4 regions of the Sodalis praecaptivus genome follow, and region 2 is predicted to be linked to each of the others. Evidence: predicted binding sites of a transcription regulator. Region 2 holds the regulator's gene; each other region holds the start of a gene.
What was found. Region 2 encodes CRP, which controls carbon source genes, mostly activating them, when cyclic AMP is high. Its sites were predicted from a motif close to ATGTGANNNNNNTCACAT; they were not measured.
Positions count from the first base shown of each region.

Region 1: a site for CRP is predicted at 2,366-2,383, ahead of garD (galactarate dehydratase). Genes of this name have one in related genera too.
Region 3: a site for CRP is predicted at 4,107-4,124, ahead of rhaB (rhamnulokinase). Genes of this name have one in related genera too.
Region 4: a site for CRP is predicted at 2,454-2,471, ahead of mlc (ROK family transcriptional regulator). Genes of this name have one in related genera too.

Region 1 is NZ_CP006569.1:3,731,148-3,738,878, reverse strand. Features, by position in the region: gene SANT_RS16710 (AraC family transcriptional regulator) at 1-441, shown strand, start outside; gene garD (galactarate dehydratase) at 627-2,195, opposite strand; gene SANT_RS16700 (MFS transporter) at 2,667-3,998, shown strand; gene garL (2-dehydro-3-deoxyglucarate aldolase) at 4,059-4,829, shown strand; partial or broken gene garR (2-hydroxy-3-oxopropionate reductase) at 4,908-5,801, shown strand; gene SANT_RS16685 (glycerate kinase) at 5,890-7,032, shown strand; gene barA (two-component sensor histidine kinase BarA) at 7,141-7,731, opposite strand, start outside.
Region 2 is NZ_CP006569.1:454,359-462,089, forward strand. Features, by position in the region: gene argD (bifunctional acetylornithine/succinyldiaminopimelate transaminase) at 1-1,017, shown strand, start outside; gene SANT_RS02025 (YccS/YhfK family putative transporter) at 1,267-3,351, opposite strand; gene crp (cAMP-activated global transcriptional regulator CRP) at 3,404-4,036, opposite strand; gene SANT_RS02035 (OsmC family protein) at 4,354-4,761, shown strand; gene SANT_RS02040 (phosphoribulokinase) at 4,868-5,737, opposite strand; gene SANT_RS02045 (YheU family protein) at 5,905-6,126, opposite strand; gene SANT_RS02050 (LysE family translocator) at 6,255-6,857, shown strand; gene SANT_RS02055 (ABC transporter ATP-binding protein) at 6,983-7,731, opposite strand, start outside.
Region 3 is NZ_CP006569.1:822,855-830,585, reverse strand. Features, by position in the region: gene rhaM (L-rhamnose mutarotase) at 98-412, opposite strand; gene rhaD (rhamnulose-1-phosphate aldolase) at 426-1,259, opposite strand; gene SANT_RS03775 (L-rhamnose isomerase) at 1,272-2,528, opposite strand; gene rhaB (rhamnulokinase) at 2,525-3,997, opposite strand; gene rhaS (HTH-type transcriptional activator RhaS) at 4,315-5,151, shown strand; gene SANT_RS03760 (helix-turn-helix domain-containing protein) at 5,297-6,151, shown strand; gene rhaT (L-rhamnose/proton symporter RhaT) at 6,425-7,459, opposite strand; gene SANT_RS03750 (hypothetical protein) at 7,717-7,731, opposite strand, start outside.
Region 4 is NZ_CP006569.1:2,285,146-2,292,876, reverse strand. Features, by position in the region: gene SANT_RS10160 (MFS transporter) at 83-1,360, opposite strand; gene SANT_RS10155 (LysR family transcriptional regulator) at 1,500-2,396, shown strand; gene mlc (ROK family transcriptional regulator) at 2,564-3,781, shown strand; gene bioD (dethiobiotin synthase) at 3,899-4,585, shown strand; gene SANT_RS10140 (MDR family MFS transporter) at 4,693-6,159, shown strand; gene SANT_RS10135 (DUF1161 domain-containing protein) at 6,260-6,514, opposite strand; gene SANT_RS10130 (DUF1283 family protein) at 6,591-6,941, opposite strand; gene SANT_RS10125 (YnfA family protein) at 7,068-7,400, shown strand; gene ydfG (bifunctional NADP-dependent 3-hydroxy acid dehydrogenase/3-hydroxypropionate dehydrogenase YdfG) at 7,706-7,731, opposite strand, start outside.

The DNA of each region.
Region 1 (7,731 bases), 1.4 Mb from region 2:
CTCGCGCCGCTTACCCTGCGTGAAATCCTCTATCGTCTCCTGGTCGGGCCCAGTGGGGACATCATCAGGAACATGGCGCTGGCGGACAGCCGGCTCAATCAGATTGCCCGAGCGATCCTGTGGATAAGAACACACTTTCGCGAACCTTGTCGTATTGCCTACGCCGCCGAGATTGCGGGAATGAGCCGCTCCACCTTCCACCTTCATTTCAAGGCGGTGACGACCTTAAGTCCTATTGAGTTCCGCACGCATCTGCGGCTACAGGAAGCGCGGCGGCTGATGGTGAGTGAGGCAGCCGACGCGGCCAGTGCTGGCTTCCAGGTGGGTTATGAAAGCCCTTCACAGTTCAGCCGTGACTATGCCCGGGTATTCGGCATCTCCCCGGCCAAGCATGCCCACCGGTTGAGACAGGAACAGGGCAGCCTGACGGCCGCAACTTAAAAATCACCCTACGCTGCCGGTAACGGATTGCCTTACGTCTGGCCTAAGATCAATGCTGTGCGTAACGATTTTTCTGCCAGCCGTAGGCGGCTGATGCCGACCGGCAAAGTCCCGGTCAGCGGGCGCGGGGCCGAGGGATATACAGGCCGGCGTACCACGCCAGCATCGCGCTGGCGTCTTGCGCGTCAGGTGACCGGCGCCGGATTGAATACCGACAGCGCGTTATGGATCCCCCATTGGTCAGACCAGGTTTTCTTCCGGCCGCTGGCAATCTCCAAGATAAAGTGGAACAGCTGCCAGCCGACGTCCTCAATGGTGGCCTCGCCGGTGGCGATAGTACCGGCATTAATGTCCATCAAATCATACCAGCGGTCCGCCAGCGCCGTGCGGGTCGCCATTTTGATCACCGGCACCGCCGCCAGGCCGTAAGGCGTCCCGCGTCCGGTGGTGAATACCTGCACCGTAATCCCGGACGCCAGCTGCTGGGTGCCGCAAATAAAATCGCTCGCCGGCGTGGCGGCATAAATCAGGCCGCGCCGGGTGGGGCGCTGACCGGGAGAGAGTACTTCGACGATGGCGCTGGTGCCGGATTTGGCGATTGAACCGAGCGCTTTTTCCACCACGTTGGCCAATCCGCCCTTTTTGTTACCGGGAGAGGGGTTGGCGCTGCGGTCGGTCTGGCCCAGGCTGAGATAATTGTCGTACCAGGCCATCTCCTCCAGCAGGCGGCGGCCCACGGCTTCATCGGCGGCGCGGGGGGTCAGTAGATGGATGGCGTCGCGCACCTCGGTGACTTCGGAAAACATTACCGTAGCGCCGCAGCGCACCAGCAAATCCGAGGCGAACCCCACCGCCGGATTGGCGGTCACGCCGGAAAACGCGTCGCTGCCGCCGCACTGCATGCCCACCACCAGCTCCGACGCCGGGCACGTTTCGCGCTGGCGGCCGTTAAGATGCTGAAGATGACGCTCCGCCACCGCCAGAATATCCGCCACCATCGATTGAAAACCGACGTGCTTTTCATCTTGCAAACGCACAATGCTCGCCGCTTCCACCGCAATCGGCTGTACGTCTTCGCTACCGGCCAGCAGGCGCTCCGGCTGGAGTTTCTCGCAGCCCAACCCGACGACCATCACCTCGCCGCCGAAGTTGGGGTTAAGGGCGATATTATGAATCGTGCGAATGGGCACCACCGCGGCCGGCGCATTGATCGCCACGCCGCAGCCGTACAGATGATTCAGGCCCACCACGCCGTCAACGTTCGGGTATTTCGGCAGTAAATCGCGTTCGATAAGCTTCACCACGAACTCCACCACGCCGGCAACGCAATGAACGCTGGTGGTGATGCCGAGCAGGTTCTTGGTGCCGACGCTGCCGTCGGGGTTGCGATAGCCCTCAAAGGTGTAGCCTTCCAACGGCGGCAGCGGCGGCGGCACCTTGGTCGCCAGCGGCAGGGTTTCCAGCGCCGGCGCCACCGGCAGCTCTACCAACGATTCATCAATCCAACTGCCGCGCGCGATGGCGCGCAGCGCATAGCCAATGATTTCGCCGTAGCGAATAATGGCGCCGCCTTTGGCGATATCGTTCAGCGCGACTTTATGTCCCTGGGGAATATGCTCAATTAATTCCAGTCCGTCCGGAAAACGGCTGCCGGCCGGCAAGCCATGATCATTGACGATAATGGCCACATTATCGGTATCGTGCACTTTTATATAGAAGGCTTGCTCAGCGCTTCGCGTGTGAATAACAGACATAGAGGTCTCCGTAACAACAGCCAGGGTGGGTTGACCTGAAAGTGAGGACGATAAGCGATAACAACACGGTTTATGCCGTTATTATAATCGCAATGCCAACGGCTGGCATTGTGCAAATGACCTGTTTTATACCCATGAGACGGCAATTTATCAGGCGGATGATGAACGGGATGTGACTAGGGTCACTAAGGCGCGGCGGGACTGGCCCCGCGCTAAGATAACGTGACGCGCATCGACTCGCGCTGGATATCGGCACGAAAATACCACGTTATTCAGGGTTATTGTTGTGCAAACGCATAATGTTATTTGCAGCGGTGATTTTTATACTAAACGGGCCTTATTAAGTGAAGGCACTAGCAATACGGTGAAAAAAAATAGCCTCTTACGAGAATAGTAAACCCTGGATAGCGCACGCATACCCTTTTGCCTTTTATTTTCGCGCGTCGTTATCGCCTGATTAGGGCCTGACCTATGAGTATTGCACCTCTGACCGCTAATAAAACCAAGACCCATATACGTTACTGGATTTTGTTCATTATCTTTATGGTCACCGCCATCAATTACGCCGACCGGGCCACCCTGTCGATTGCGGGAACCGATGTCGCGAAAGAACTCGGCCTGGATGCGGGCCAAATGGGGCAGATTTTCTCGGCCTTCGGCTGGGCGTATTTGATTATGCAAATTCCCGGCGGCTGGTTACTAGACCGATACGGATCGAAAAAGGTCTACAGCTACAGTCTGTTTTTCTGGTCGCTGTTTACCTTTTTACAAGGGTTCGTCGGTTTCTTCCCTATCGCCTATGCCGCCATGACGCTGTTTTTCCTGCGCTTTATGCTCGGCTTTTCGGAGGCGCCGTCATTTCCGGCCAACGCCCGTATCGTCGCCGCCTGGTTCCCGACCCGCGAGCGCGGTACCGCCTCGGCCATCTTCAATTCGGCGCAATACTTCTCGCTGGCGATTTTCTCGCCGCTGCTGGGCTGGTTGACTTATACCTGGGGCTGGGAACATGTCTTCACCGTGATGGGCGCTGTGGGCTTCGTCCTGACGGTGATATGGATTAAATTTATCCATAACCCGAATAAGCATCCCCAGGTGTCGGCGCAAGAGCTGGAATATATGTCCGCCGGCGGCGCGGTAGTGGATATGGACTCGCCCACGGCCGGTAAAAAAGAGGGGCCGCACTGGAGCGATGTGCGCCAGATGTTGACCAGCCGCATGATGCTCGGCGTGTTTTTCGGCCAGTATTTTATCAATAGTATTACCTGGTTCTTCCTCACCTGGTTTCCCATTTACCTGGTACAGGACAAGGGGATGTCGATACTGAAAGTCGGCCTGGTGGCGTCGATTCCGGCATTGTGCGGTTTCGCCGGCGGCGTGTTGGGCGGCATTGTGTCGGATAATTTGCTGCGGCGCGGGTTTTCGCTGACCGTGGCGCGTAAAATTCCCATCGTGCTGGGTATGCTGCTGGCGACCAGCATTATCTTGTGCAATTACACCGACAATACCGTTGTCGTGGTAGCGTTAATGGCGCTGGCGTTCTTCGGTAAAGGCTTCGGCGCGCTCGGCTGGCCGGTGGTGGCGGATACCGCGCCGAAAGAGATGATCGGGCTGTGCGGTGGACTGTTTAACGTGTTCGGTAACGTTGCCTCCATCGTTACGCCGCTGGTCATCGGCTATATGGTCAAAGAGTTGCACTCCTTCAATATGGCGCTGGTGTTTGTCGGCTGCTCCGCCCTGGCGGCCATGTTCTGCTATCTGGTGGTGGTAGGCGAAATCAAACGTCTGGTGCTGAAAAAATCCTGACGAGGCGGCCGGCGACCGGCCGGCCGCGCCGCACTTTAGTCCAAATGTAAGAGGATCATTATGAACAATCCATTACTGCCGAACCGTTTTCGTCAGCGTTTACTGCAAGGGGATACCCTGATCGGCTGCTGGTGTGCGCTGGCCAATCCGGTGTCCACCGAAGTGCTGGGGCTGGCGGGATTCGACTGGCTGGTATTGGACGGCGAACACGCGCCCAATGATATCACGACCTTCGTTCCGCAGCTGATGGCGCTCAAAGGCAGCCCCAGCGCGCCGGTGGTGCGCCCGCCCACCAACGAACCGGTGATTATCAAGCGTCTGCTGGATATTGGTTTCTATAATTTTCTCATTCCTTTCGTCGAAACCGAGGAGCAAGCGCTGCGGGCCGTGTCGTCCACGCGCTATCCGCCCGCGGGCATCCGCGGCGTCTCGGTGTCCCACCGCTGCAACAATTACGGCACCGTGCCGGAGTATTTTTCGCTAATCAACGACAACATTACCGTGCTGACGCAAATCGAGAGCCAGGACGGGGTGGACAATATCGATGCCATCGCCGCGGTGGATGGCGTGGACGGTATTTTTGTCGGCCCGGGGGATTTGTCGGCGGCGCTGGGCTACCTCGGGGCGCCCAATCATCCCGAAGTGCAGCGGGTGATCCAGCATATTTTCGCCCGTGCGCGGGCGCAGGGCAAACCGAGCGGCATTCTGGCGCCGGCCGAAGCCGATGCCCGGCGCTATCTGGAATGGGGCGCGCGCTTTGTCGCCGTCGGCAGCGATTTGGGGGTGTTTCGCAGCGCGACCCAGTCCCTGTGCGACAAATTCAAAGGCTGAGCGCCTGGCGCTAAACGCCAAAGGCTGAACGCCGAGCGCTAAACGCCGCGCCGCGTCAATTACACGAGTCAAGAGGATGTTACGATGAAGATTGGATTTATTGGCCTGGGGATCATGGGTAAACCGATGAGTAAAAACCTGCTGAAGGCGGGTTACGCATTGGTCGTGCTGGATCGCAACACCGAATCGGTTGAGGATGTGGTGGCCGCCGGCGCCGAGCGGGCGACGTCGCCGAAAGCGGTGGCCGAGCAGTGCGAGGTGATCATTACCATGCTGCCTAACTCACCCCATGTCAAAGAGGTGGTGCTCGGCGAAAATGGCGTGATAGAGGGAGCCAAAGCCGGCAGCGTGGTCATCGATATGAGTTCAATCGCGCCGCTGGCCAGCCGGGAAATTGCCGCGGCTCTGGCCGCGAAACAGATACAAATGCTGGACGCGCCGGTAAGCGGCGGCGAGCCGAAGGCTATCGACGGCACGCTGTCGGTGATGGTCGGCGGCGATAAAGGCATCTTCGAGCGCCATGTGGACATGCTCAAGTCGATGGCCGGCTCGGTGGTGCATACCGGCGACATTGGCGCCGGTAATGTCACCAAACTGGCGAATCAGGTGATTGTGGCGCTGAATATTGCCGCCATGTCGGAAGCGATGGTGCTTGCCACCAAGGCCGGCGTGGATCCGGAACTGGTGTATCAAGCAATCCGCGGCGGTCTGGCCGGCAGCACCGTGCTGGATGCCAAGGCGCCGATGGTGCTGGACCGCAATTTCAAACCTGGTTTCCGTATTGATCTGCACATCAAGGATTTGGCCAATGCGTTGGATACGTCCCACGGCGTGGGCGCACAACTGCCGCTGACCGCCGCGGTGATGGAAATGATGCAGGCGCTGAAGCAAGACGATTTGGGTAACGCGGACCATAGCGCGCTGGCCTGCTATTATGAAAAATTGGCTCATGTTGTCGTGCAGCGGCAGTGACGGCCTCGGGCGCCTGCCGGGCGCTCCTTCAACCGGCGGAACGCCCACTCCGCCGGCTTCAGCTCTCAACAGGCGTAGCGGGTAGTTTATGAAAATAGTCATCGCTCCGGATTCATATAAAGAGAGTTTATCGGCGTTGGAAGTCGCGACGCAGATCGAAAAAGGATTTCGTGAGGTGTTTCCCGACGCCGATTACGTCAAGCTGCCGGTGGCGGATGGCGGTGAGGGCACCGTGGAGGCCATGGTAGCGGCCACCGGCGGCGAAATTATCCGCGTGCAGGTCACGGGGCCGCTCGGCAAACCGGTAGAGGCGTTCTTCGGCTTGTCCGGCGATCGCTCCAGCGCGTTTATCGAAATGGCCGCCGCCAGCGGGCTGGAGCTGGTGCGCAGCGACGATCGCAATCCGCTGCTAACCACCTCCTACGGCACCGGCGAGTTGATTCGCTGCGCGCTGGATCACGGCGTCAAGCACTGCATTATCGGTATCGGCGGCAGCGCCACCAACGACGGCGGCGCCGGCATGGTGCAGGCGCTGGGCGCCCGTCTGCTGGATGACAACGGCGATGCCATCGGCTTCGGCGGCAGTCAGTTGGCGAAGCTTGCGCGCATCGACATCGGCGGGCTGGATGCGCGCATCCGCGGCTGCCGGTTTGAAGTCGCCTGCGACGTCAGCAATCCGCTGACCGGCGACGAGGGCGCCTCGGCGGTCTTCGGCCCGCAAAAGGGGGCGACGCCGGCGATGATCCGCGAATTGGATGTGGCGTTAAAACATTATGCCGACATTATTAAGCGCGATTTGGATCAGGAGGTCGATCGGGTGTCCGGCGCCGGCGCGGCCGGCGGAATGGGCGCCGGTTTGCAGGCGTTTTGCGGCGCCGAGTTGCGCAAGGGAATCGAAATTGTCACCGAAGCGCTGGGGCTGGAGCAATTGGTGAAAGATGCGTCGCTGGTGATTACCGGTGAGGGGCGTATTGACAGCCAGACGTTGCAGGGCAAGGTGCCGATCGGCGTCGCGCGGGTGGCGAAACGGTACCACAAACCGGTTATCGGCATCGCCGGTAGCCTGACCGCCGATGTGGGCGTGGTGCATCAGCACGGCCTGGATGCGGTATTCAGCGTACTGTATAGCATTTGTACGCTGGAGCAGGCGCTGGACAACGCCGGGGAGAATGTGCGTATGGCGGCGCGCAATATCGCCGCTACGGTGAAGCTCGGCCAAACGCTGCGCTAGCGGCCGGCGCGGTTCGCGCTTGCCGAAGCCCGCGCGCCGTTCGTCCGGACGCGAGCGGGTGGACGCTAATCCGCAATTGCCGGTTATGGCTCGCGAGCGCGCAGCCCGCTAACCGCTAAGCCAGGCGCGGGCGGCGATGCGCACGTTCTCGATTTCGTCGAGCATTTCCAACCACTCCGGCTCCAGCGCCGCGACCTCAACCCCGCTGCGCAACTGCTGCTCAATATTGGCGCACAGCCGCCGCAGCCGCGGCACACCGCTGTAGCTGCAACTGCCGTGCAGTTTGTGGATCAAGCTGCCGATGTGCTCGTCGTGCGCGCCGTTCGCCACCGCTTCCACCCGCTGTTTGATTTCGGGTAAAAACTCCAGCAGCATCCCCAGCATTTCCCGCGCCAAATCCGGTTTGTCCGCCGCCTGTCGCAGCGCCAACTGCCAATCGAGCGAAACATCCTGATTGCCGGCCGGCGCCGGCGGCGGTCTGATGTCCCCCGGCCCCTCGCGCGGCCCCGCGAGCGCCGCGCTATCGTGCACGCCGTGGCGCGATAGTAGCCGGCGCAGCATCGCTTCATCGATAGGTTTGGCCAGACAATCAATCATGCCGGCATCCAGCAGCCGCTGCCGTTCATCGCTAATGGTGTGGGCGGTGACCGCTACGATCGGCGTATGGGCGTGAAGCGGCAGTTGGCGAATCAGCTCCGC
Region 2 (7,731 bases):
CAAGGGGAAACGCTGTGGCACACCAGCAACGTCTTCACTAACGAACCGGCGCTGCGCCTGGCGCGTAAGCTTATCAATGCCACCTTTGCCGATCGCGTGTTTTTCGCCAATTCCGGCGGCGAGGCGAATGAGGCGGCGTTCAAGCTGGCGCGCCATTACGCCATTACCCGCCATAGCCCTTATAAGACCAAAATCATTGCGTTTCATAACGCTTTCCACGGCCGCACGCTGTTCACCGTGTCGGTGGGTGGGCAGCCGAAGTATTCAGACGGTTTCGGGCCGAAACCGGCGGATATCGTCCATGTGCCGTTCAACGATCTTGATGCGGTAAAAGCCGTTATCGACGATCACACTTGCGCTATCGTCCTGGAGCCGATCCAGGGGGAAGGGGGCATAACCCCGGCGACGCCGGCGTTTTTGCGCGGCGTACGGGCGTTGTGCGATGAGCATCAGGCGCTGCTGGTGATGGATGAGGTGCAATGCGGCATGGGCCGCAGCGGCAAACTCTTCACCTATATGCATTATGGCGTGCAGCCGGATATTCTCACCACCGCCAAAGCGCTGGGGGGCGGCTTTCCGATAAGCGCGATGCTAACCAGCGAAAATATCGCCTCGGCTATGGCCGTTGGCACCCACGGCACGACTTACGGCGGTAACCCGCTGGCCTGCGCGGTGGCGGAAGCCGCGCTGGACGTGATCAACTCTCCCGAGGTGCTGGCCGGTATCAATGAACGCCACGAGCGTTTCGTCCAAGCGCTGCAGGACATTAACGAAAAATATCAGGTCTTTACACAGGTGCGCGGTATGGGACTTCTGCTCGGCGCGGAGCTGGCGCCGCGCTATCAGGGGCGGGCGCGGGATTTCCTGCATGCCGCCGCCCTGGAAGGGCTCATGATTCTCAATGCCGGCCCCGATGTGATTCGTTTCGCGCCGTCGTTGGTGGTAACGTTTGCCGATATTGACGAGGGCTTGGCGCGGTTTGAGAAAGCCGTGGCGCAGGTGACGGGCGCGGCCTGACAGAGGGACAACGGCAACGCCGGCGCCGCATCGGCGTTCCTGTCGTCCGCATCGGTGTTGCTATTGTCCGCATCGGCGTTCCTGTCGTCCGCCGCTTTTCTGCGCGGGCGGTTTTTCACGCGTCCGGCGCTGCGCTTTCAACCCCGGCATCAGGGACGTTTACCAAGACGCCATCGCTATCGGCCGGTCTGCGCTACGCCTGTCGTTGCGCCGGCCTGAGGCGGTTTTGCCCTCTCACCGGCCACGGCGCTAGTTTGGCGGCGTATCGCGCAAACGGCGCGCGAGCCAAAAACCGTGCTGCGGCCGCTGCGGCCACGCCACCGACGAAATCGTATGCATCACGCCGAGATGGAACAATATGCGCCGCAAGTGACGTTCCATGAGCGTCACCGCCTGATCCTGCGGGCCATCAGTGTTGAAAATACCCGGATTTTCGGTGCTCGGGCCGTCATATTCCAGCCGTTGCTGACAGCTTTGCAGCGCCACCTCGCAGGAGGCCAGATAGTCGGCGGCCAAGGTATCGGTCAGCATATAGTGATCGCGCGCCAGCGTCGTCATGGCGTTGATGTGTTCGACAATGAACTGACTATGGGTGACCCATAAGCGCATATCGCTCAGATAGCGGGAATTAAACCCCGGCTCCTGCATCGCCTGGCTTAGGGAGGTGAACAAGGCATTGTGCGCTTGGTTGACCCGCATGCGGGCATAAGCCAGCGCGGGCGCGCCGGGGTCGGGCTGCAACAGCAGCCGCAACGCTTCCTGATCCCGCTCCAGCGCCTGATGGGCGTTTTTGCGCAACAGCCCGCTCTGCCATTGCGGCCACAGCCACAGCGTGCCGCCAAAGGCCAGCATACAGCCAATCAAGGTATCCACCAGCCGCGGCAGCAGGAAATGCGCGCCGTTCAACGACAACAATTGCAGGGTATACACCGTCACCACCGTCATACCGGTCATCGCCAGACCGTAATTTTTGCGCAGTACCAAATAGCCGGCCAGAGTCACCACCAGCATGCCGCTCAGGATGACGCCGTCGCCCATCTTTAGTTGCAGCGTACCCGCGGCAATCACCAGCCCCGCCAGGGTACCCAGCGCCCGATGTTGTATACGCACCCGGGTCGCGTTGTAACCATTCTGACTGACAAACATGATGGTCATCAGGATCCAGTAAGGTTTCGGCAGATTGAACACCAGGCCCAAACTGCTGCCGATCGCCAGCATGAGGCCCAGGCGGGCGGCGTTGCGCAGCGCCATCGATTTCAAGGAGCAATAACTGCGCAGCGCCGGCCAGAACGGCAACCGCTGCTGATTATCCGCCATCACATCGCGACGATAGAGGGGGCGCTGGGAACGCAACAGGCGATAGATGCGGCTGAAATGGAAATAGCAGAACTGGCCTACCGGATTATCCGGATGGTGGCGGGCAATTTTTTCCAGCGCCGACAGGCCGGCATCCGCGGCAAACCGGTCAGGTTGGCGGTGATAGAGAATATCGTCCGCCAGGACGCGCAGCCGGGCGGCGACGATACGCGCGTTGTAGCGCAACACCGCCTCGGCGTGGCTTTGCTGCACCAGCTTTTGCACTTCATCCGGCTGATGCAGACTCACCGCGATATGCTCTTGCAAATCCAACGCGACCTGGAAGGCGCGCAACAGTCTTTTGTACTGGCTGAGATGGTTGGCCGAGAGCATATGCAACTGCTGATACACTTGGGCAATCTGGTCGATGACCTTTTGCTGGCGGGCGAACAGCGGCGGTAGCGCACTGTCCGGATCGGTGTGCTGAGTCAGCAAACTGTACTTCGCTTCGATATAATCCGCCAGTTCGCGGTAGAGCAGACTGAGCGCCTCGCGCATCGGCTGCTCTTGCCATAGCCGGAACCACAGCGCGTTAAACAGCCCATACCAGGCAGTCCCCGCCAGATAGAGCAGCGGCGGCAGCCAAAGCGGCACATTGCCGGTCAGCCCCAGGGTAAATACCGCGGCAATTAGCGATGCCGGCAGCAAGCGGCCGTGTAGCGGGCTGATTTCGCCGCTGACGCCGAACAGCAGCGCCAACCCCAGCATGACAAACGGCAGCGGCACGCCGTGCGCCAACAGCAGCTGGATAAAAATACTGCTCAGGGCGAACAGCGAGCCGCCGACCACCAGCCGCTTAAAGAAACGTTTATGGAGCTGATCAAGCCCGGCGATGTTGCAACAGGCGGGTACCAGCGAGAACAGCAGACCTTGCTGCAGGCTGCCGAACATCAGTCCGATGGCGACCGGCAGGCAAAGCACAATGGTCTGCCGCAGGGCATAATTTACTTCGGGGTGGTAGATGAGTCTGCGCCACATAAGTCAGCTAAAGAGGCATGGCCGTCCTGACCATGCCCGTGGTGAAAGGGGATTAGCGGGTTCCGTAAACGACAATGGTTTTTCCGTGGGCAGAGATGAGATTTTGATCCTCAAGCATTTTCAAAATACGGCCGACCGTTTCCCGTGAACAGCCAACTATTTGGCCGATTTCCTGCCGGGTGATTTTTATTTGCATACCGTCCGGGTGAGTCATGGCGTCCGGCTGCTTGGCTAAATTCAGTAACGTTTGCGCGATACGCCCGGTCACATCCAGGAAAGCCAGGTTGCCGACTTTCTCTGAGGTCACCTGCAGGCGGCTGGCCATTTGTGAAGACAGGCGCATCAGAATGTCGGGATTGACCTGAATCAACTGGCGAAATTTCTTGTAGGATATCTCAGCCACTTCGCAGGCCGTTTTCGCCCGCACCCATGCGCTGCGCTCCTGCCCCTCTTCAAACAACCCCAGTTCGCCGATAAAATCGCCCTGATTGAGGTAGGAGAGGATCATCTCCTTGCCTTCTTCGTCCTTGATAAGCACTGCGACGGAGCCTTTGACGATATAGTAGAGCGTTTCTGCCTTTTCACCCTGGTGAATCAACGTACTCTTCGATGGATACTTATGAATATGGCAATGAGACAGGAACCATTCGAGAGTCGGGTCTGTTTGCGGTTTGCCGAGAACCATTCGCTGTTATCCTCTTTTGTCATCGCCGCCCTGTTTAGGAACGGCGTATTCCCTGTAAGGTAAGGTGTTATTATGATGTCATTCCGTTCATAAACGGAACCTCGCAAGGGAACTTATCAGGGTCCAATGTTGGTGACGTTTCGATCGCTCTCTTGCTCTTTCACTGTCGGTGAGTTCGATCCTGCCTTGTTTTTTAGCATAGCTTTAAGAGACTGTCTTGTGTTGTCTCGCTTCAGCATGATGCATCTGCGGTTACATTGCCAGTTTGGCGGCAAAAAGGTAGTCTTTCACAAAGAATATTATCAGGAGTTAACGATATGCAAGCGCGAGTAAAGTGGGTGGAAGGGCTGTCTTTTATCGGCGAATCCGCCTCGGGCCACCAGATTATCATGGATGGCAACAGCGGCGAAAAGGCCCCAAGCCCAATGGAAATGCTGCTTATGTCCGCCGGCGGCTGTAGCGCTATTGACGTGGTTTCGATTCTGCAAAAGGGCCGCGCCGATGTGCGCGACTGTGAGGTCAAGTTAACCTCAACGCGCCGCGAGGAAGCGCCGCGTCTGTTTACCCAAATCAATCTGCATTTTATCGTCACCGGCCGCGATTTGACGGATAAGATCGTCGAGCGCGCGGTCGCGCTGTCGGCGGAAAAGTATTGTTCGGTCTCGCTGATGCTGGGGAAAGCCGCCAATATTACCCACAGCTTTGAGGTACGTCACCTCGACTGAGCGCGCGGGGCGCGCTTGACTGTCGGGGCGCAGCGCTAAGCCGCATCATGCCCCACCCGATTGGCGCCGCGCGTCGTTCCCGCGCGCGGCGCCCGCGTCAAGCCGCTTAGCGAATCGGTTTCCCTTCCAGCAATTGCTTGACCAGCGGCGCCATGATCAATTCCATCGCCAGACCCATTTTGCCGCCCGGCACCACCAGCGTATTGATATTGGAAATAAAAGATCCCTGCAGCATCGCCAGTAAATAGGGAAAATCCATGGCGTCCAGGCCGCGGAAGTGAATAACCACAAAGCTTTCGTCCAGCGACGGGATCGCTTTGGCGGCGAACGGATTGGAGGTGTCCACCGTCGGCACCCGCTGGAAGTTGATATGGGTACGGGAAAATTGCGGCGTGATAAAATTGATATAATCTTCCATGGATCGCACCACGGAATCCATGACCGCTTCGCGGGAGTGGCCCCGCTCGTTGGTATCGCGCACCAATTTCTGGATCCACTCCAGATTGACTATCGGCACCACCCCCACCAGCAAATCCACGTGCCGCGCAACGTCATTATGCTCGGTCACAACGCCGCCGTGCAGCCCCTCGTAGAATAGGACGTCGGTAGGCTCCGGCAGGGGCTGCCAGGGGGTAAAGGTGCCGGGGACCTGATTATAAGGAACCGCTTCGTCGTAGGTATGCAAATATTTGCGCGCCTGCCCGCGTCCGCTTTCCCCATAGTGATAAAATGTTCTTTCCAGAAGATCGAAGTTATTCGCATCCGGGCCGAAATAACTCACGTGCCGACCTAAATCGCGCGCTTTACGAATGGCTAAATCCATTTCCGGCCGGGTGAAGTGGTGAAAGCTATCGCCTTCCAACTCCGCGGCGCGAATGTTCAACTGTTGAAAGATTTTGCGAAAAGCCAGGCTGGTGGTCGTGGTCCCGGCGCCGCTGGAGCCGGTAACCGCAATAATTGGATGTTGTGCTGACATGATGAGACCTTAATAGTGTTGATAACCTCTGTCAGATGACGTGCGGGCGGCCGAAGGTTATTGTTATCACGTTTGGCGCCGCAGGGCCACCGCGAGGCTTGCTCGTTTCCGCCATGCGGACGCACGGCCGGGCGCGGCGGCGGCGGGGAAGAGCCGCATCGCCGTCGCTAATCGGGGCGGAACTGACCGCGCGGCATGATGTTAATGCTTTCGTGCAGCTCCGACCACACCAGCACCGCTTCGCCGGACTGCACCTGGCGTAACACATCCGCTACCTTTTGTTGCAGGCTTTGTTCCCGCTCGCCATAATCCGTGCCCTCGCGCAGCACAAACGATTCGATCAAATTATATAACGTGGCGGGATCGATCTGCTCCCAGGGAATGATCATTCTCGGCATTTCTCCAGTGGTGGTCGGGGCGACAGCGTGACGAAATTTCACCGACAATTCGCTTGTCGAATCGGCATCGCACTGTTAATTTCATAAACGTCATCGTCGGGAGCAATAGTGCGGGATATATGGAGCTGGGTCTGTTTTTATCGATGTTGGGTTTTCTCTGGGTCGCCGCTATTACTCCCGGTCCTAATAATATGTTGCTCACCGCCTCGGCCGCCCATTTCGGCTTTTGGCGTTCCATGCCGCTGATGCTCGGCATTATGCTCGGCATGCAGTGCATGCTGCTGCTGGTGGCTTGCGGCGTCGGCAGTCTCATCACCCTTTATCCCGCCCTGCATTTTACGCTAAAAGTCGCCGGCAGCCTCTATCTGCTGTGGCTTTCGTGGAAAATTGCCACCGCCGTTTATGAAAAGCTCGATACCGACTCGGCGCCGCCGCGGCCGGTGCCATTTTATCAAGGCGGGCTGCTACAATTTCTCAATCCGAAAGCGTGGTTGATGGCCCTCGGCGCGGTGGCCAGCTTTAGCCTGGCCGGGGAGGCGTATGCGGGGTCGGTGATCGCGATAAGCATCGGCATCGCCGCCGTCAATATCGTCTCGGGCGCCATCTGGCTCGTGTTTGGTACGGTGATCGGCCGGCTGCTGAAAGGGCGGCGGGCCTGGACGCTTTTCAATCTGGCCATGGGACTGCTGACCGCGGCTTGCGTATTGCTGATTTGGCGCTGAGCGCGCTCAGCCCGTGGCGACGTTGACGCTGCCCGCGGTCCGCAGACTACTGTTTTGGCGCTCAGCCCGTGGCGACGTTGATGTCGCCCGCGGTCTGCGCAATGCTGGTGTGACGCTGAGCGCAACTATTCCGCGCTAAACGCCTGCGACAGCGTCTCCAACTGTTCCTGGGCTTCCAGCCAGCCCAGCTCCGCTTCCTCCAGCGCCGATTTCAGTTTCCCTTGCCGCTGCAGACAGTCACTCAGTTCGCTTTTGCGGGCGCTTTCGTACAGCGCGCTATCCCCCAGCCGGCCTTCCACCTCGGCCAGCTCCGCTTCAAGCGTAGCCAACTGCTGTTCATAGCGGCCGATGGCCTGACGCAGCGGCTGGGTCTCTTTACGAAATTCCGCCTCGCGCCGTTTCTGATCTTTGCGCGTCTGCGCCGTATTGACGCCGGCGGGGGACGCTTGTGTATCGTCATCCTGCGTGCGCGGGCGCTGAAGTTCGGCCAGCCACTGCTGATAATCCTCCAGGTCGCCGTCAAAGGCCGCAACCTGGCCGTCATGCACCAGGTAAAATTCATCGGTGGTGGAGCGCAGCAGATGGCGATCGTGGGACACGACCACCAGCGCGCCGGCGAAATCGATAAGCGCTTCGGTGAGCGCCTGACGCATATCCAGGTCCAGGTGGTTGGTGGGTTCGTCAAGCAACAGCAGATTGGGACGCTGCCAGACAATCAGCGCCAGCACCAGCCGCGCTTTCTCGCCGCCGGAAAAGCGCGCCGTCTGGTCGGTGACGTTATCGCCCTGAAAGCCGAAGCCGCCCAGGAAATCGCGCAGCGCTTGCTCCGACTCCTTTGGCGCCAGCCGGCTCAGGTGTTGCAGCGGCGTTTCAT
Region 3 (7,731 bases), 370 kb from region 2:
CTGCCACAGCTCGCAGGACGGTCTCCCGGCCCGCAACAGTGGCGATAGCATAACGCAGGGCAACGGCGCGTCTCTCTTGCCGCTGCCACGGGCCGAGTTATTCCAGATAAAACACCGGGCGCAGGGTTGCGCTTACCGGGCTGTTATCGGCGTTGGCGGGCATGACGTCGGTCATATGGCGCCACCAGCGCTGGCACACTTCCGTCTCCGCTACCGCATCCCAACGCGCTTCGGATTCCATCTCTACATAGGCGAACAGTAGATGGCGCTGTTCATCAAGAAAAATACTGTAGTGATGGGCGCCGTGCTGCTTTAGAGTCTGCGCCAGCTCAGGCCAGATCGGATTGTGCCGCCGTTCATACTCTTGATGCGCTTCGGGATTGAGCTGCATAACAAAGGCTTTTCTTATCATCATATTTCCCCGTTCAACGCGACTCAACGTCCAGCGCCGCCGCCATCGGCGTCACGCCGAAACGCTCGCCGAGCGCGACGAGTTCAGCGCGACTGATGGTCTGCTTTTTGCCCCCCATCGAGCGGACTTTCACCATCACCTCGGCGGATTTTTCCGCGGTATCGATCAGGCCGAAAGCGTCATCCAACGAGGGACCGCTGGCGAAAATACCGTGAAAAGGCCAGAGCACCAGCGAATGCGCGTGCATTTTTTCCGAGGTAGCGGCGCCAATACCGTCGGTCCCGGGGACCATCCAGGGAATGATGCCTACCCCGTCGGGGAACACCACCAGACATTCGGTGCTGCCTTCCCACAGCTCGCGGGTAAAGCGGGCGGTATCCAGCTCCAGCACATAGCTTAAGGCGATGAGATTGGTGGCGTGGCAGTGCATGATGACCCGATCGCCGCCTCCCGTCACTTGTTTACGCACGGCATGGGACTGCAGGTGCGTGGCCAGCTCGGAAGTGGGCAGTCCACCGGCGATAAGCCCCCACAGGATACGGTAACCGGTGCCGTCCTCATTGAGCTGCAACAGCGTTAAACTGTCGGCGGGAGAGAGCTGCACGTTGCGAAAAAATTTGCCGGAGCCGGTGACCAGAAAATAACTGCCGGCCAGCGCCGGCACCGGTGCCGACAATGTTTCGCTGCGCGGCTGCGGGTTAAACTCTGCCCGGTAGGGGGCGACATCCTCTGGCGTCAGGCGCAGGCTTACGTTACCGCCGTTGCGTTCGTCCCAGCCTTTGAGCCACATATCGCTGGTCGCCTTGACCATGCCCTGAACGAACCAGGAAGAAAGTAATGATTGCATAACCAGGTATCCTCAGCGTTGACTTAACACGGTTTGTTCATATTCGCGCACCGACGACAGCCAATCGCTGCCCACCGGTACCTGATGTTGTTGGCAATAACGATCCCACACCGCCTGCCACGGCAGCGATTTTTGCTCCTCCAGCAGCGCCAGACGCGCCGTATAATCGCCATCCTGTTCCAAGCGACGCAACGTGTCCGTGGGCTCCAGCAGCGCGCGCAGCAGCGCTTTTTTCATATTACGGGTGCCGATAACCCAGGCGGCGATACGGTTAATGGAGGCATCAAAGAAGTCCAGGCCGATATGGACCCGGTTGAACAGTTTTTGCCGCACGATCTCGCTGGCGATCGCCTGCGTTTCATCGTCCAGCAGAACCACATGATCGCTATCCCAGCGCACCGGCCGGCTAACGTGCAGCAGCAAACGCGGGACAAACAGGCTGGCGCTGGAAATTTTATCTGAGATGACCTCGGTGGGATGGAAGTGACCGGCGTCCATGCACAGCGCGGTACCGCGGCTGGTGGCGTAGGCGAGGTAGAATTCCGCCGAACCGACGGTATAGCTTTCCGCGCCGATGCCGAATAATTTACTTTCCACCGCGTCGATATGATGGCGCGGATCCAGTTTTTCCGCCAAAACCGTATCCAGCGCCGCCATCAGCCGCTCGCGCGGCGCCAGCCGATCAATGGTGAGATCTTTCATCCCGTCCGGTACCCAAATATTCATCACCGACGCCGTTCCCAATTCACGGCCGAAATAGGCGGAAATGCGACGGCTGGCCTGGCAGTGCTCAATCCAAAATTGACGAATCTTGTCATCGGCATGGGAAAGGGTGAAGCCATCAGCGCTCAACGGATGGGAAAAGCAGGTAGGATTAAAGTCCAGTCCCAGATGCTGATCCCGCGCCCAGGCGACCCAGCGGGCGAAATGCGCCGGCTCGATGGCGTTGCGCTCTACCGGTTGCTCCGCCTCCAGATAAATGGCGTGCAGATTGAGCCGCTTCGGTCCCGGGATCAGGCTAAACGCCTGCTCCAGATCGGCGCGCAGTTGCTGAGCATTGGTGGCTTTACCGGGATAATTACCGGTGGCCTGAATCCCCCCGGTCAAGGTGCCGGTGGGGTTCTCAAAACCGGCAACATCGTCGCCCTGCCAGCAATGCATCGAAACGGGCAGCGTATCCAGCAGCGCCAGCGCCTGCTCCACGTTGACATCACTATCGGCGTAGCGCTGTTTGGCCAGTTGCCAGGCTTGTTCAAGGGATGAGTTCATAACAGGATTTCCTCTTGCGGATGGCAAAGCGCCTGAAAGCGTTGCCAATGATGGGCAAAATCGGCTATCGGGCTGGGCAGGTAGTGCGCCAGCGGAAAACTGCGCGTGACGATCCGGCGCCAGGCCGCTACGTCCGCCACGTCGTTAAGCGCCATGAGCTGGCACCCCACGTTGCCAAGCGTCGACGCTTCCACCGGCCCCGCGGACACCGGCAACTGGCAGCAATCGGCGGTAAGCTGGTTAAGCCAGCGGTTTTGGCTGCCGCCGCCGACGATATGCAGCCGCGCCGGCGCAATGCCGCGCAGGGCGCTCAGCTCCAGCAGTACCCGACGGTAGAGCATCGCCAGACTGTCAAGAATACAGCGCGCCAGCGCCGCAGCTTCCTGCGGTACCGGCTGCCCCTGTTCGCGGCAGGCCTCGCGGATGGCGTCCGCCATCGAGGGGGGATTGATAAAGCGCTCATCGTTGGGATTGATCAAACGGGTAAAGGGCGGCAGCGCGGCGGCCTCCTCCAGCAGCGCCGGCAGACTCGCAATCCCCAGCTCCTGGGTGATGCGGTTCAGTAACCACAGGCCCATAATATTTTTAAGCACCCGGTAGCGGCCGTTCACGCCGCCTTCATTGGTAATATTCAGCGCCAGGGCGCGGCCGTCACAAAACGGATTGTGGCTTTCCACGCCCATTAACGACCAGGTACCGGAGCTCAGGTAGGCACAGCTTTCGTCTTGCAGGGGCGAGGCGACCACCGCGCTGGCGGTATCATGAGTCGCCACGGCGATAACCGCCACCCGTTGTCCTGACGGGCTAATCCAATAACCGGGCGTATTGCCCGGCGGGCGAGGGGTACCGAACCAATGGCGGGGGACCCCCAGATAGTCCAATAGGGCGTGATCCCAATCATTCGTCGCCAGATTAAGCAGTTGCGTGGTACTGGCGTTGGTATATTCCCAGTTAAGCGCGCCGGTCAGCCGGTAATGAAAGTAATCGGGGATCAACAGCAGATGCGCGACGTTTGCCGCAGCCTCCGGCTGCCGTTGGCGCCAGGCTTGCAACTGATAAAGGGTGTTAAACGGCAGAAATTGGATCCCGGTACGCCGGTAGATGTCCTCCCGGCCCAGTTCGGCGCTCACCTGCGCCATGACGCCATCGGTGCGATGGTCGCGGTAACTGACCGCCGGCGCGACGCGCGCCCCCGCCTGGTCAAGTAACACATAATCCACGCCCCAAGTATCAATACCGATGCTGTCTAGAAGTGTGCCGTCGCGATCCAACTGACCGATGCCGGTAAGGATTTCCTGCTCGAGGCGGTCCAAGTCCCAACAATCCGCCCCCTGCTGCTTAACGAAGCCGTTAGCGAAGCGGTGAACTTCCCGCAGGCTTATCTGCTGCGCGGCGCCGTCCCAGGTCGCCAGCATCACTCGGCCGCTGGTGGCACCCAGATCGACCGCTATGATATTTCGCGTCGCCATAGTCGTTGTCCTCTTTGCTGCTCTGGTTGGCAGTGTAAGCAGGAACAGGCGACGCCACCTTCCGGTGGCTGCCACCGGCGCTAGCGGGCTGGCAAAATCGTCAAGATGAATGTGAATCCGATCACAAAAGCAATATCACCTCCGTTTGTCGCCGCGCCCCCCTCCGGCCGCCTGTGATCTTCGCCGCAAAATCCATCACGGGGGCCGCAAAACTTGAAAAAAAAACCGCAATGCGGCGTTTGACGGTCGGGAATTGAAGGCGCTCCGCATTATCGCGGCATAAGATAAGGTCCCTGTATCATGCTGAGGTGCCTGAAATGACGTTACTGTACGGTGATGATTTTTTTGTTTCCCCAGACGCTACGGTTGCCATCGAACCCCGCCTGCCGCAGTGGGATTTTCCCGAGCATTATCACGATTTCTGGGAGATAGTGCTGGTGGAAAACGGATCGGGCATACATGTCTTCAACGATCAACCCCACACGCTGTGTAGCGGCACCGTCTGTTTTGTCCGGGCCGATGACCACCACCTGTTTGAAAGCGTGGATCGTCTGAATATGATCAACGTGCTGTACCGCGCGCCCAACGGATTTCGTTTTTTGCAGAATATCGCTCCATTTCTGCCGGGCGAAGGGCCAGGCGAGCGACAGGTTCACTGGCAAGTCAATCACGCGGCGCTGCAGCAGGCCAAGCAATTGATTCACACTCTCGACGCGCTGAGCGGCGATCTGTCGCCGGAGAATATTGCCGCCAGCGAAGGGCAATTTCTGCAATTGCTTATCGTGCTGCGCCAGGGCTGTTTCCAGGCCCACAGCGACGGCAACCGCGAGCAGCGTCTGCAAGATCTGTTACGCTGGCTACAGCATAATTTCAGTGACAATGTCGACTGGCTGACCCTCGCCGATCAATTTCAGTTGCCGCTGCGCACGCTACATCGTCAGCTAAAGCAGCAAACCGGGATGACGCCTCAGCGCTATTTGAACCGGTTACGCCTACTGGAGGCGCGCAAGCAGTTAAAACAGTCCGATAAAACGATCACGGAAATTGCCCACGCCTGTGGTTTTAGCGATAGCAATCATTTCTCCACCCAGTTCCGGCGTGAGTTTTCTCATTCGCCGAAAATGCTGCGCCAGGGCTATCCCGATCTGTTGTAGGTGCCGCACGCGACGGGCGGTTATCCGGCCATCACCGCCCCTCCTTCCGCCGCGACAAAAAATGCGTTTTGCAACGATCATCAGATAATTATTTACAAAATTATGTCATTATTCTCAATTGCTTTTTAGCTTAGGGGATGACGGCATGAATGGCCTTAAGCTGCAGGTTTCCGACTATTTCCTGACCGACAAAAACGCGGTCACCGTTGCCGATCGTCGACCACAGCCCGCCTTTCCACAGCATAGTCATGAGTTTGACGAAATCGTCTTTGTCTGGCGCGGCAACGGCCTGCATATTCTTAATGAAGTGCCCTATCCCATCACCTGTGGCGATCTTTTCTATATCAACGCCCGTGACCGCCACGGTTATGAATCGGTCAACGATTTAGAGCTGGACAACGTTCTATACCGGCGCGAACTGCTTACCCTCAACGTAAACTGGCAGGATCTGCTTCCCGGCTATGCTTCGGGGACGCAGGCGCGACAGTATTGGCGTTTAAGCACGCCCGGCATGGCCATTTTGCGCCAGAGCGTCGATGCGCTGGCGCAGGAGTGCATGAAATCCGATGCGCTATCGCTGCTGCTGAGTGAAACTCTGTTTTTGCAGTTGGCGCTGAGGACTAAACGTTTCCGTCATGCCCCGGACAGCCCCTTTATCTCCGACGCCGAACAGCTGGATCTGCTGCTGATGGCGCTGCGCGTCAATATCAGCGCGCCTTTCCGCCTGGATGATTTTTGCCGCCAGTACGGCCTTAACGCCCGCACGTTGCGGGTGATGTTCAAAAACCATACCGGTATGGGTATACATCATTATTTGCGTCAGTTACGCCTGTGCAAGGCGATGGACCTGCTGCGCCACGGTCAGCAGGCGATAGGCGATGTCGCCTCGCTGTGCGGCTTCGACGACAGCAACTACTTTTCAGTGGTGTTCAACCAGGCTTACGGGCTGTCGCCGCGCCAATACCGCCAGCGCTTTCAGAAGGTCCTCAGCCCCGGTTGACGGTGGATCACGCCGCTAGGCCGCACCTATGGCGCGCTTGCGCCGGCGGCACCCGAGGCCTATAGCACGTCCACGCCGATTAATGCCGCAACCGTCACTCGACCGCCGTTTAAGCCGCTGGTTCAACCCGCCCCTACTCTCTTCGGCGCATATGCCGGTCAGGCCACGAGAACCTCTGGCCTCCGCCGATCCACTCTCTGATTTCACCTGCCTTCTTCTTTCCGCCGATCGGGCCGCGAGACGGTCAGCCGACCGCCGTTTACCCCGCGGAGCTCAGGAGGCCATCCCCAAGCCTACGATATTGGCGGCCAGGATAATCACCAGCGCGCCGATACATAACCAGCTTACGGGTTTTTTGCCAACGCCCAGCCACTCTCTCAGCACCAGTCCGACGATGCTGCCGCACAGCACATAGCTGCTCATATGCAGCATCCAGCTAACGAACGCGTACTGGGATGGAATATTGGCATGGCCCCAGGCGTAGAAAAAGAATTGCAGATACCACATGACGCCGGCAAGAATTGAAAACAGCGCATTGGCTATCAGCAGCGATTTCCCGACCGAGAGATCGGCCTTCAGGGAGATTTCCCGGCGCGTAGCGAGCCGGATAAAGCAGTAGCCCAGGTTGACAATAGCGCCGCCGCCCATAATTACCACATAGCTGGGCAGCGCAACGTAAAGCGGGCTAATTCCGGCGTTTTTCGCCGCTTCATGCATCGGTACCGCCGCGTCCATAGCAAACGACATGCCCGCCGAGAAGAAGCCGCAAACGATCGCCAGCAATAACCCTTTCTTCAGGTTGAATTCTTCCGCCCGGATCCCCTGGGCCCGTTCTTTTAACAGGCCGGCATAGCTGACAATACCCACCCCGATGACCGCCACCAGCACCCCGACCAGGGTAATCCGTCCGCCGGTGGTGTTGAGCAGAACGCCGAATTTCCCCTGGAGGAGAGGCGTTAATAATGTGCCGACAATAAGCGTAATACCGATGGCAATACCGATTCCCATCGACATCCCCAGGTAGCGCATCGTCAAGCCGTAGTTAATATTGCCGACACCCCACATCGCGCCGAACAGGAAGACCGGCAGCAGCGTACCCCAGGGAAAACTGCGGTAGTAGGCCCAGAAGTCCGGTAGCAGCATCCAACTGATGACCCAGGGCAGAATGACCCAGGAGAAGAAACCGCCAAGGGACCACATGGTTTCCCAGCTCCAGTGACGAACTTTTTTGAACGGGGCATAAAAACAGGCGGCGCTGGCGGCGCCGATGAAATGCCAGAAGATCCCCAGCACGATAGAACTACCCATGGACAAGCTCCTGTCTGCAAAGTGAGATCGCCGCCGGCGTCGAACTGCGAGGAAGCGGTGATGGAGGAATACGGTCAATAAACGCGGAGGTCAGTGTAGGGATCTTGCCGGGCGTAACGCCTTCGGATCATTGCCATCTTTTTTGCCAGTGTGGCAATATCAGCAACCTGATAGTGAGCGCGGTCACAAACGGATAACATCATGGCGGGCGTAAATTACGGCGGCTAACCTGAATGGCCGCCGCCGGTGGAGAACGTTTAATCCTTTTGGAT
Region 4 (7,731 bases), 1.8 Mb from region 2:
GCGACGAAAACAGAGGAACCCTGCGCCGTCGGCGTCTGCGTCTGCCGCCTTTGCGCCACCAAGCGGCTTTAGCCGCTCAGCGCTATACCGCGCGCAGTTCCGGCAACCGGCGCAGGCGTTGGGCGACGTAAAGGCCAACCAGCAGGAGCACGGTAATAAAGGCCACGACGCCCGCCCAGCCGTAGCCGTGCCAAAAGAACCCGCCCAGAGTACCGGCGGTACTGGAGCCGAGGTAGTAACAGAACAAATACAGCGAGGAGGCCTGTCCTTTGGCGCGACGCGCGCGGCGGCCAATCCAACCGCTGGCGACGGAATGCGCGGCAAAAAAACCGCCGGCGAACAACATCATGCCGATGAAGATGGCTACCAACTGCGCCAGCAACGTCAGCAGCAAGCCGGCCACCATGATTAAAATGGCCACCATCATAACCGGACCGCGGCCGTAGCGTGCGGTAAGCGCGCCGGCTTTGGGTGAACTCCAGGAGCCGGTCAGATAGACGACCGACAGTAAGCCCACCACCGCCTGGCTGAGCAACCACGGCGGCGAGAGCAACCGATAGCCGATATAGTTAAACAGCGTGACGAACGAGCCCATGAGCAAAAACCCTTCGATGAACAGCAGCGGCAGACCCTTATCACGCCAATGCAGGCGGAAATTGATGGCCAAATTGCGGGGTTTCAACGACGTCGGGCGGAAATGGCGCGACGCGGGCAATATGCGCCAGAACATCAGCGCGGCCAGCAGCGCCATCAAACCAATGCAGCCCACCGCAATCCGCCAGGAGAATAAATCGGTCATAACGCCGCTCAGCAGCCGGCCGCTCATGCCGCCGATGGAGTTGCCGCTGATATACAGCCCCATGGAGAAGGCCACCACGCTGGGATGGATCTCTTCGCTGAGATAGGTCATCGCCACCGCGGCGACGCCGCTGAGCGACAGTCCGATACAGGCCCGCGTCAGGAGAATAGCCTGCCAGCTGGTCATAAACGCGCTGAGTAGGGTAAAACTGGCGGCCAGTATTAACGACACCACCATAACCGATTTACGGCCTACCGCGTCCGACAAGGGACCGGTAAACAGCAACCCCAGCGCCATCGTGCCGGTGGATACCGAGAGGGAAAGGCTACTGGCGGCGGGAGAGACGCCGAAATCCGCCGACAGCACCGGCAAGATAGGCTGGACGCAATAGAGCAGGGCAAAGGTAGCCAGACCGGCGGAAAACAGCGCCAGGGTAAGCTGTATAAATTGTGGCGTGCCGCGTTTGATATACAACGAACGGGACGGAGCAGTTACGGGCTGGGCGATACGCGTCGCCGGCGCGTCCGGCGATGAAGCCGTCGTGCGCGAAAGGGTGTTCACGATAAATCCTTAATGCCAACATCATGCAGGGTTAACCTCAGCGACGGCCGCCGCTGAGTAGCTGAATCGTTTAATAAGGATAGAAAACGGCAATTTTTTTGTCTAATATATTAATAATCATAATTGATATATTTAAAATATGAATATTGAGCTTAGGCATTTACGCTATTTTATCGCGGTGGCCGAGACGCTGCATTTTGGCCGCGCCGCGGAGAAGCTCCACATCTCCCAGCCGCCGTTAAGCCAGCAGATCCAGATCCTGGAGCAGCAGGTGGGGGCGCTGCTTTTGGAGCGCAATAACCGCAACGTCAGGCTGACGCCGGCCGGACGACAATTTTTGGAACAGGCGTGGCAAATCATCGCCCAGGTCAATCAGGCGGCGGACCGGGCAGCGCGGGTACATCGCGGGGAACTCGGCGAGGTTACCATCGGCTTTACCGCTTCCGCGCCTTTTATCAAATCCATTTCCGCCAGCCTGTTGGCGTTTCGTCAACAGCACCCCGATGTGCATATCCAAATGGTGGATACCAATACCAAGCAGCAGATTGAACCGTTACTGACCGGCAAACTGGATATCGGTATCATGCGCAACACGCCGCTGCCGGATGCGTTGGACTATCAATTACTGCTGCGCGAACCCCTCATCGCCGTGGTGCATCAAGATCACCCGCTTGCCAGCGTGGCGGGCGAAAGCATCACGGTGCGCCAGCTGGCGGACGAGCCGTTCGTCTTTTTTGATCGCAAGGTCGGTACCGCGCTGTATGACGAGATCCTGCTGCTGCTCAAACGTTATGATATCGACCCCTATATTACCCAGGAGGTCGGCGAGGCGATGACCATCGTCGGTCTGGTGGCGGCAGGCCTCGGCGTATCGATACTGCCGGCGTCATTTCTGCGCATCAAAATCGACAGCGTGCGCTATCTGGCGCTGCGGGAGCCGGACGCCAAAACCGAAGTCTGGCTGGTCACCAACCGCCAGCGCGCCCTGTCGGCCTCGGCGCAGCGCATGATACATTTAATGCTACAGGGGCAGTAATGATGGCCGACCGCAGCGCCCTTACCGGCGAGAGCTGCGCCGGTGCCCGCAACAAATATGTGCGGTAAATCACATTTCCAATCAAATAGTTGACGGCTAAACGTAAAAGTTTCACCATACCCCCAATCTTATTATTTTATAGCGTGAAAAATAGCGGGAGCGGGTCAGTGATTGGCATTGGTCAACCCGGGCATATTGATCAAATTAAGCAGGCGAATGTAGGTGCGGTGTATCGTCTGATTGACACGTATGGTCCCGTTTCCCGTATCGCGCTGTCCAAATATGCCCATTTGGCCCCCGCCAGTATCACCAAAATCGTGCGCGAATTGATGGAAGCGCATCTGGTAGGCGAGACGGAGTATCAGGAAAACGGATTACGCGGCCGGCCGGCCGTTGGCGTGGTGGTGGAGACGCAGGCCTGGCATTTTCTCTCGCTGCACATCAGTCACGGCAGTCTCTCGCTGTCGCTGCGCGAACTGTCCAGCAAACTGGTGGTGGAAGATACCGTCTCCTTGCCGTCGCAGGCTTCCTTACCGCTGCTCACGCGCCTCATTGCCGAGGTGGATGCATTTTTTACCCGCCATCAGCGTCAGTTGGAGCGACTTACGGCTATCGCGGTCACGGTGCCCGGCATTATCGACGCGCAGGCCGGTATCATACACCGCATGCCGTGGTACGATGTTTGCTATATGCCGCTGGGGGAGGTCCTCAGCAGCCATATCGGCGTGCCGGTCTACCTGCAGCATGATATTTGCGCCTGGACCATGGCTGAAGCGCTGTACGGGGCAGCACGTGGGTGTAACGACGTGGTACAGATTGTCATTGATCATAATGTCGGCGCCGGGGTCATCACCGGCGGTCGGCTGCTGCACCGCGGCAGCCGCTCCCTGGTGGAGATCGGCCATACGCAAATCGACCCCGACGGTAGGCGATGTTACTGCGGCAATCGCGGCTGTCTCGAAACCGTTGCCGGCATGGAGAGTATACTGGCGCATACGCGCCAGCGCCTGAAGCGCCAGCCGGACTCGGTGCTCAACGACGTTCCGTTAAGCGTGGAACGCTTATGCAGCGCGGCGCTGGCCGGCGACCGCGTGGCACAAGAGATCATCACCGGCGTCGGACTGAACGTCGGGCGCATTCTGGCGATGATGGTGAACCTGTTCAATCCGGAGAAAATTTTGGTGGGATCGCCGCTCAACGGCGCGGCGTCGATTCTGTATCCGGTCATGCAACGCTGTATTCAACAGCAATCGCTGCCGGATTATAGCCGCCGGATTCAAATCCAGGCCACCCGTTTTAGCCATCATGGCACCATGCCCGGCGCGGCGTTGGTAAAAGATGCCCTCTACGATGGTTCACTTTTGCTTAAGCTGATGCAGGGATAAAACCGCAAAAATATTGCGCTAACGCAAGCCACCCCTCGCCGCAATGACGTACATTTCTTCCTGATCCTCCCGCGAAATTTTATTAACTCTAATGGATTACGACAGTCTGGAGTTGCCATGTTGAAACATATGTTTGTCACCGGTACGGATACCGCCGTCGGTAAGACTGTTGTCGCGCGCGCGCTATTGCAGCATTTAGCGGCGAGCCATTATACGACGATAGGCTATAAACCTATCGCCGATAGCAATCTGATGACCGCCGAGGGACTGCGTAATCACGATGCCCTGATATTGCAGACGTCGTCCTCGCTGGCGCGGCCCTACAGCGATATCAATCCGCTGCTGATCCCTGAGACCGCCGCCGGTTGTTTCACCGGTGAGGCGGTAGATTATGACACCATGAGCCGCGGGCTGCGGCATCTTTCCACGCTGGCCGATACGGTGGTAGTGGACGGTAATTGCGGCTGGCGTGCGATTATGAACGACTATCGGCCCTATTCCGAGTGGGTTGTCCGCGAACGGTTGCCGGTGGTGCTGGTCATCGGCATTAAACTGGGCTGTATCAGCCATGCGATGCTGACCGCCGGCGCCATCCTCAACGACGGCTTACCGTTATTGGGCTGGGTTGCCAACCGTATTAATCCGGGACTGGCGCACTACGCCGAAGTATTGAGCGTACTCAACCGCATTATGCCGGCACCGCAGTTGGGTGAATTGCCTTATTTGCCGCGGGCGGAGCAGCGGGACCTGGCCAAATTTATTGATTTGTCGCCGCTGGCGGTCGGGGCGCAACACTCCGCGTAAACGGCCAACAGACACCGACACTCCCCGTGCCGGTCAATACCCGACTGTTTGCTCAAGGAGTCAGCTGCTATAATCAGCGGACAAAAAAATCGCTCAATCAGGGACCTATGCACCAGACGCCGGCGTCAACCGCTGCGCCCTTGCGGCGCGGTTGGATACTTATTGCCTGTATGCTGGCCATGTTTATGGCGGCGGTGGAAGTCACCATCGTCGCCACCGCCATGCCGGATATTATCGCAAGCCTCGGGGGCTTCCCGCTGCTGAGCTGGGTGTTCTCCATCTATCTGCTGTTGCAGGCCATCTCCATACCGATATACGGTCGCCTGGCGGACATGTTTGGCCGCAAGCCGGTGTTTTTTGTCGGCACCGGGCTGTTTCTCAGCGGCTCCATACTGTGCGGTTTTGCAAGCCATATGTCGGCACTCATTTTGTTTCGCGCGCTGCAAGGACTGGGGGCAGGCGCTATCGTGCCGCTCGCCACTACGATCATCGCCGATGTCTACAACCAGCAAGAGCGCGCGCGCCTGCAAGGCTATCTTTCCAGCGTCTGGGCGGTATCGGCCATTATCGGCCCGCTAATGGGCGCGTTTATCGTCCGCCACTATCATTGGTCAGGGGTGTTTTGGGTCAATGTTCCGCTGGGCATTATCTCGACGGGTTTACTGGCGCGCTATCTCCCGGCAGCGCCGCACCGGCATGACGCGCCATCGCTGGATGTGGCCGGTATCGCCTATATGACGCTGGCGGTCGGTTGCCTGCTTATCGCGCTGTTGCAAGGCGATGAGCTGGGCCGCTGGCGCGCGGGACTGCTGGTGCTGTCTGTTATCAGCGCCGTGCTATTGGTGCGGGAGCAGCGGCGCAGCGCCGTGCCACTGTTCCCGCTGGCGCTGTGGCAAAGCAAAGTTATCATTGCCGGCAACGTCGGCGGACTGATTATCGGCGCGGCGATGATGGGTATCGCCGCGTTCTTACCCACCTATATTCAGGCGGTGCTGGGTGGGAGCACCCTTGAGGCGGGCTGGACGCTGGCGGTAATGTCTTTGGGCTGGCCGCTGGCAAGCACGCTGTGCGGCAGGTTGATGATACATACCTCTTACCGTCTGATGGCGCTGTGCGGCGCGGTTTTGCTTGTGGCCGGCAGTCTGTTGCTGCTGCGGCTGGACGCCCAGAGCAGTATTGCCGCCGCCCGGCTGGCGTCGTTTGTCATCGGTCTGGGCATGGGGATGAGCAATACCACTTTTCTGGTTTCGGTACAAAACGAGGCGCCGTTTGCGATTCGCGGCATCGCTACCGCCTCAACCGTCTTTACCCGTATGGTAGGATCGGCGCTGGGCACGGCGGTATTGGGCGCCACGCTGAATATGAATTTGCAGCGGCGGCTGCCCGGGATAGACGACCCCGTGCAGCATCTCATCGCTCATCATAGTCATAGCGGCCCGGGGCTGGCGCACATGGCGCAGCAGGTGGCGCTATCAATGCATGGGGTTTACTGGGTCTCGTCGCTTATCGCTTTTTGCGCGCTCATTGCCGCTGGCCTGGTACCGCGCGGGTTGCGCCCGCGACAGGAAGAGTAGCACGCGCGAAAGGGGGCGCGGGCGGGAGGGACACGCCAAACGCCCGCGCAGGGGGACGGGGGTGGGTAGGAACACGTCCAGCGCCCGCCCCCGGTAAGCATCAGGGACTGGGCGCGTCATCCCCGTGGCGGGTGTAGACGATTTTCTGCGTGTCGTTTTCGCAGTGCCCCACCACCTGACCGCCGGCGCTATCCGCCTGATCGTTCGGTACAATTTCCAGCGTGAAACCGGATTCGGGTACGCCGTTGGCAACGATCTTCCGGGCGATGTCCGCTTTTACGTTTTCGCACGCGGCCTGCGCGCCGAGAGGCACGAGCAGGGCCAACGTGGCGGTTAACAACATTGACTTCTTCATCCTGTCATCCTTATGTGATAATGAAGTGGCGTTATAAGCGTAGCAGCGAAGCGCCCGTTAGGAAATTCGCATGGACTTAGGGCGCCAGCAGCGAACGCCCCGTGCGGCGGTCCAGACATCGGGAGGTATTGGGCTCCCAATAGGCATTGACGTTCTGGCTGCTGTTGCATTTCTCCTGCAAATCCACCGCCTGATCGTAGCGATCAAAATCTTTTTCAACACGCGTATTCACTTTGTTACGCAGCATATGGGTGGCATTCCATTGTTCCTGACTCTGCCGGGCCGCTTCCCGCGACCGGGCGGTATCGCCGGAATCGATAACGATATGTTGGGTGGTATTGCTGGCGGCGATGCCCGCGCCGGCGTAGGCCATCAGGCCCAGTGCCAGCAGGCCGCCGAGCAAACGTTGAGTCGGGATTGTATTCATGCCATGTTCCTTCTAAGCTGTGCGCGGCATAACGCGCTGAAAATGTATGCGATAATCAATAATATCATCACAACCCCTTTCTGAACCATCAACAACCGGCTTGATGTTGATACAAACGGAGCGTGAATGACAAAAACCCTGTTGCTGTATTTAGCCACCGCCGTCGCTGAAATCGTCGGCTGCTATCTGCCTTATTGCTACGTCAAGCGGGGCGGTAGCGCGCTGCTGCTCATCCCCGCCGCGCTGAGCCTGGTGGCGTTCGTTGGGTTACTGATGCTGCATCCCGCCGCCAGCGGCCGCGTCTATGCCGCTTACGGCGGAGTGTATATATTGACAGCGCTCCTGTGGCTGAGGTTCATCGACGGGATAAAATTATCGCCCCAGGATTGGCTGGGCGCAGCGGTGATTTTGTGCGGCGTGATTATCATGATTAGCGGCTGGCGCAACGGCGCGGGCTGACGAAAGGGTGAGAGGGGGAACGCTCTGAGCCGCCGGCGGCCTGCCCCCTTACGAGCGCCGCCGCCTGGTGCAGTTTAACCCCTGCAACGCCCGCCCCACGGTACTCTAGCGGATAGCCTCAGCGGGAATCACGTCGCAATGCTTTAGCGGACAGGCAGCGCCAGTAGGCATCGCGCCGCGGTGCTTTAGCGGGTAGGCAGCGCCAGTAGGAATCACGCCGCAATGTTTTAGCGGACAGGCAGCGCCAGTAGGCATCGCGCCACGGTGCTTTAGCGGGCGGCCTCAGCAGGGACCGCCTTTGTCATTTAACCCTCGCGATGCACGCTGAGTC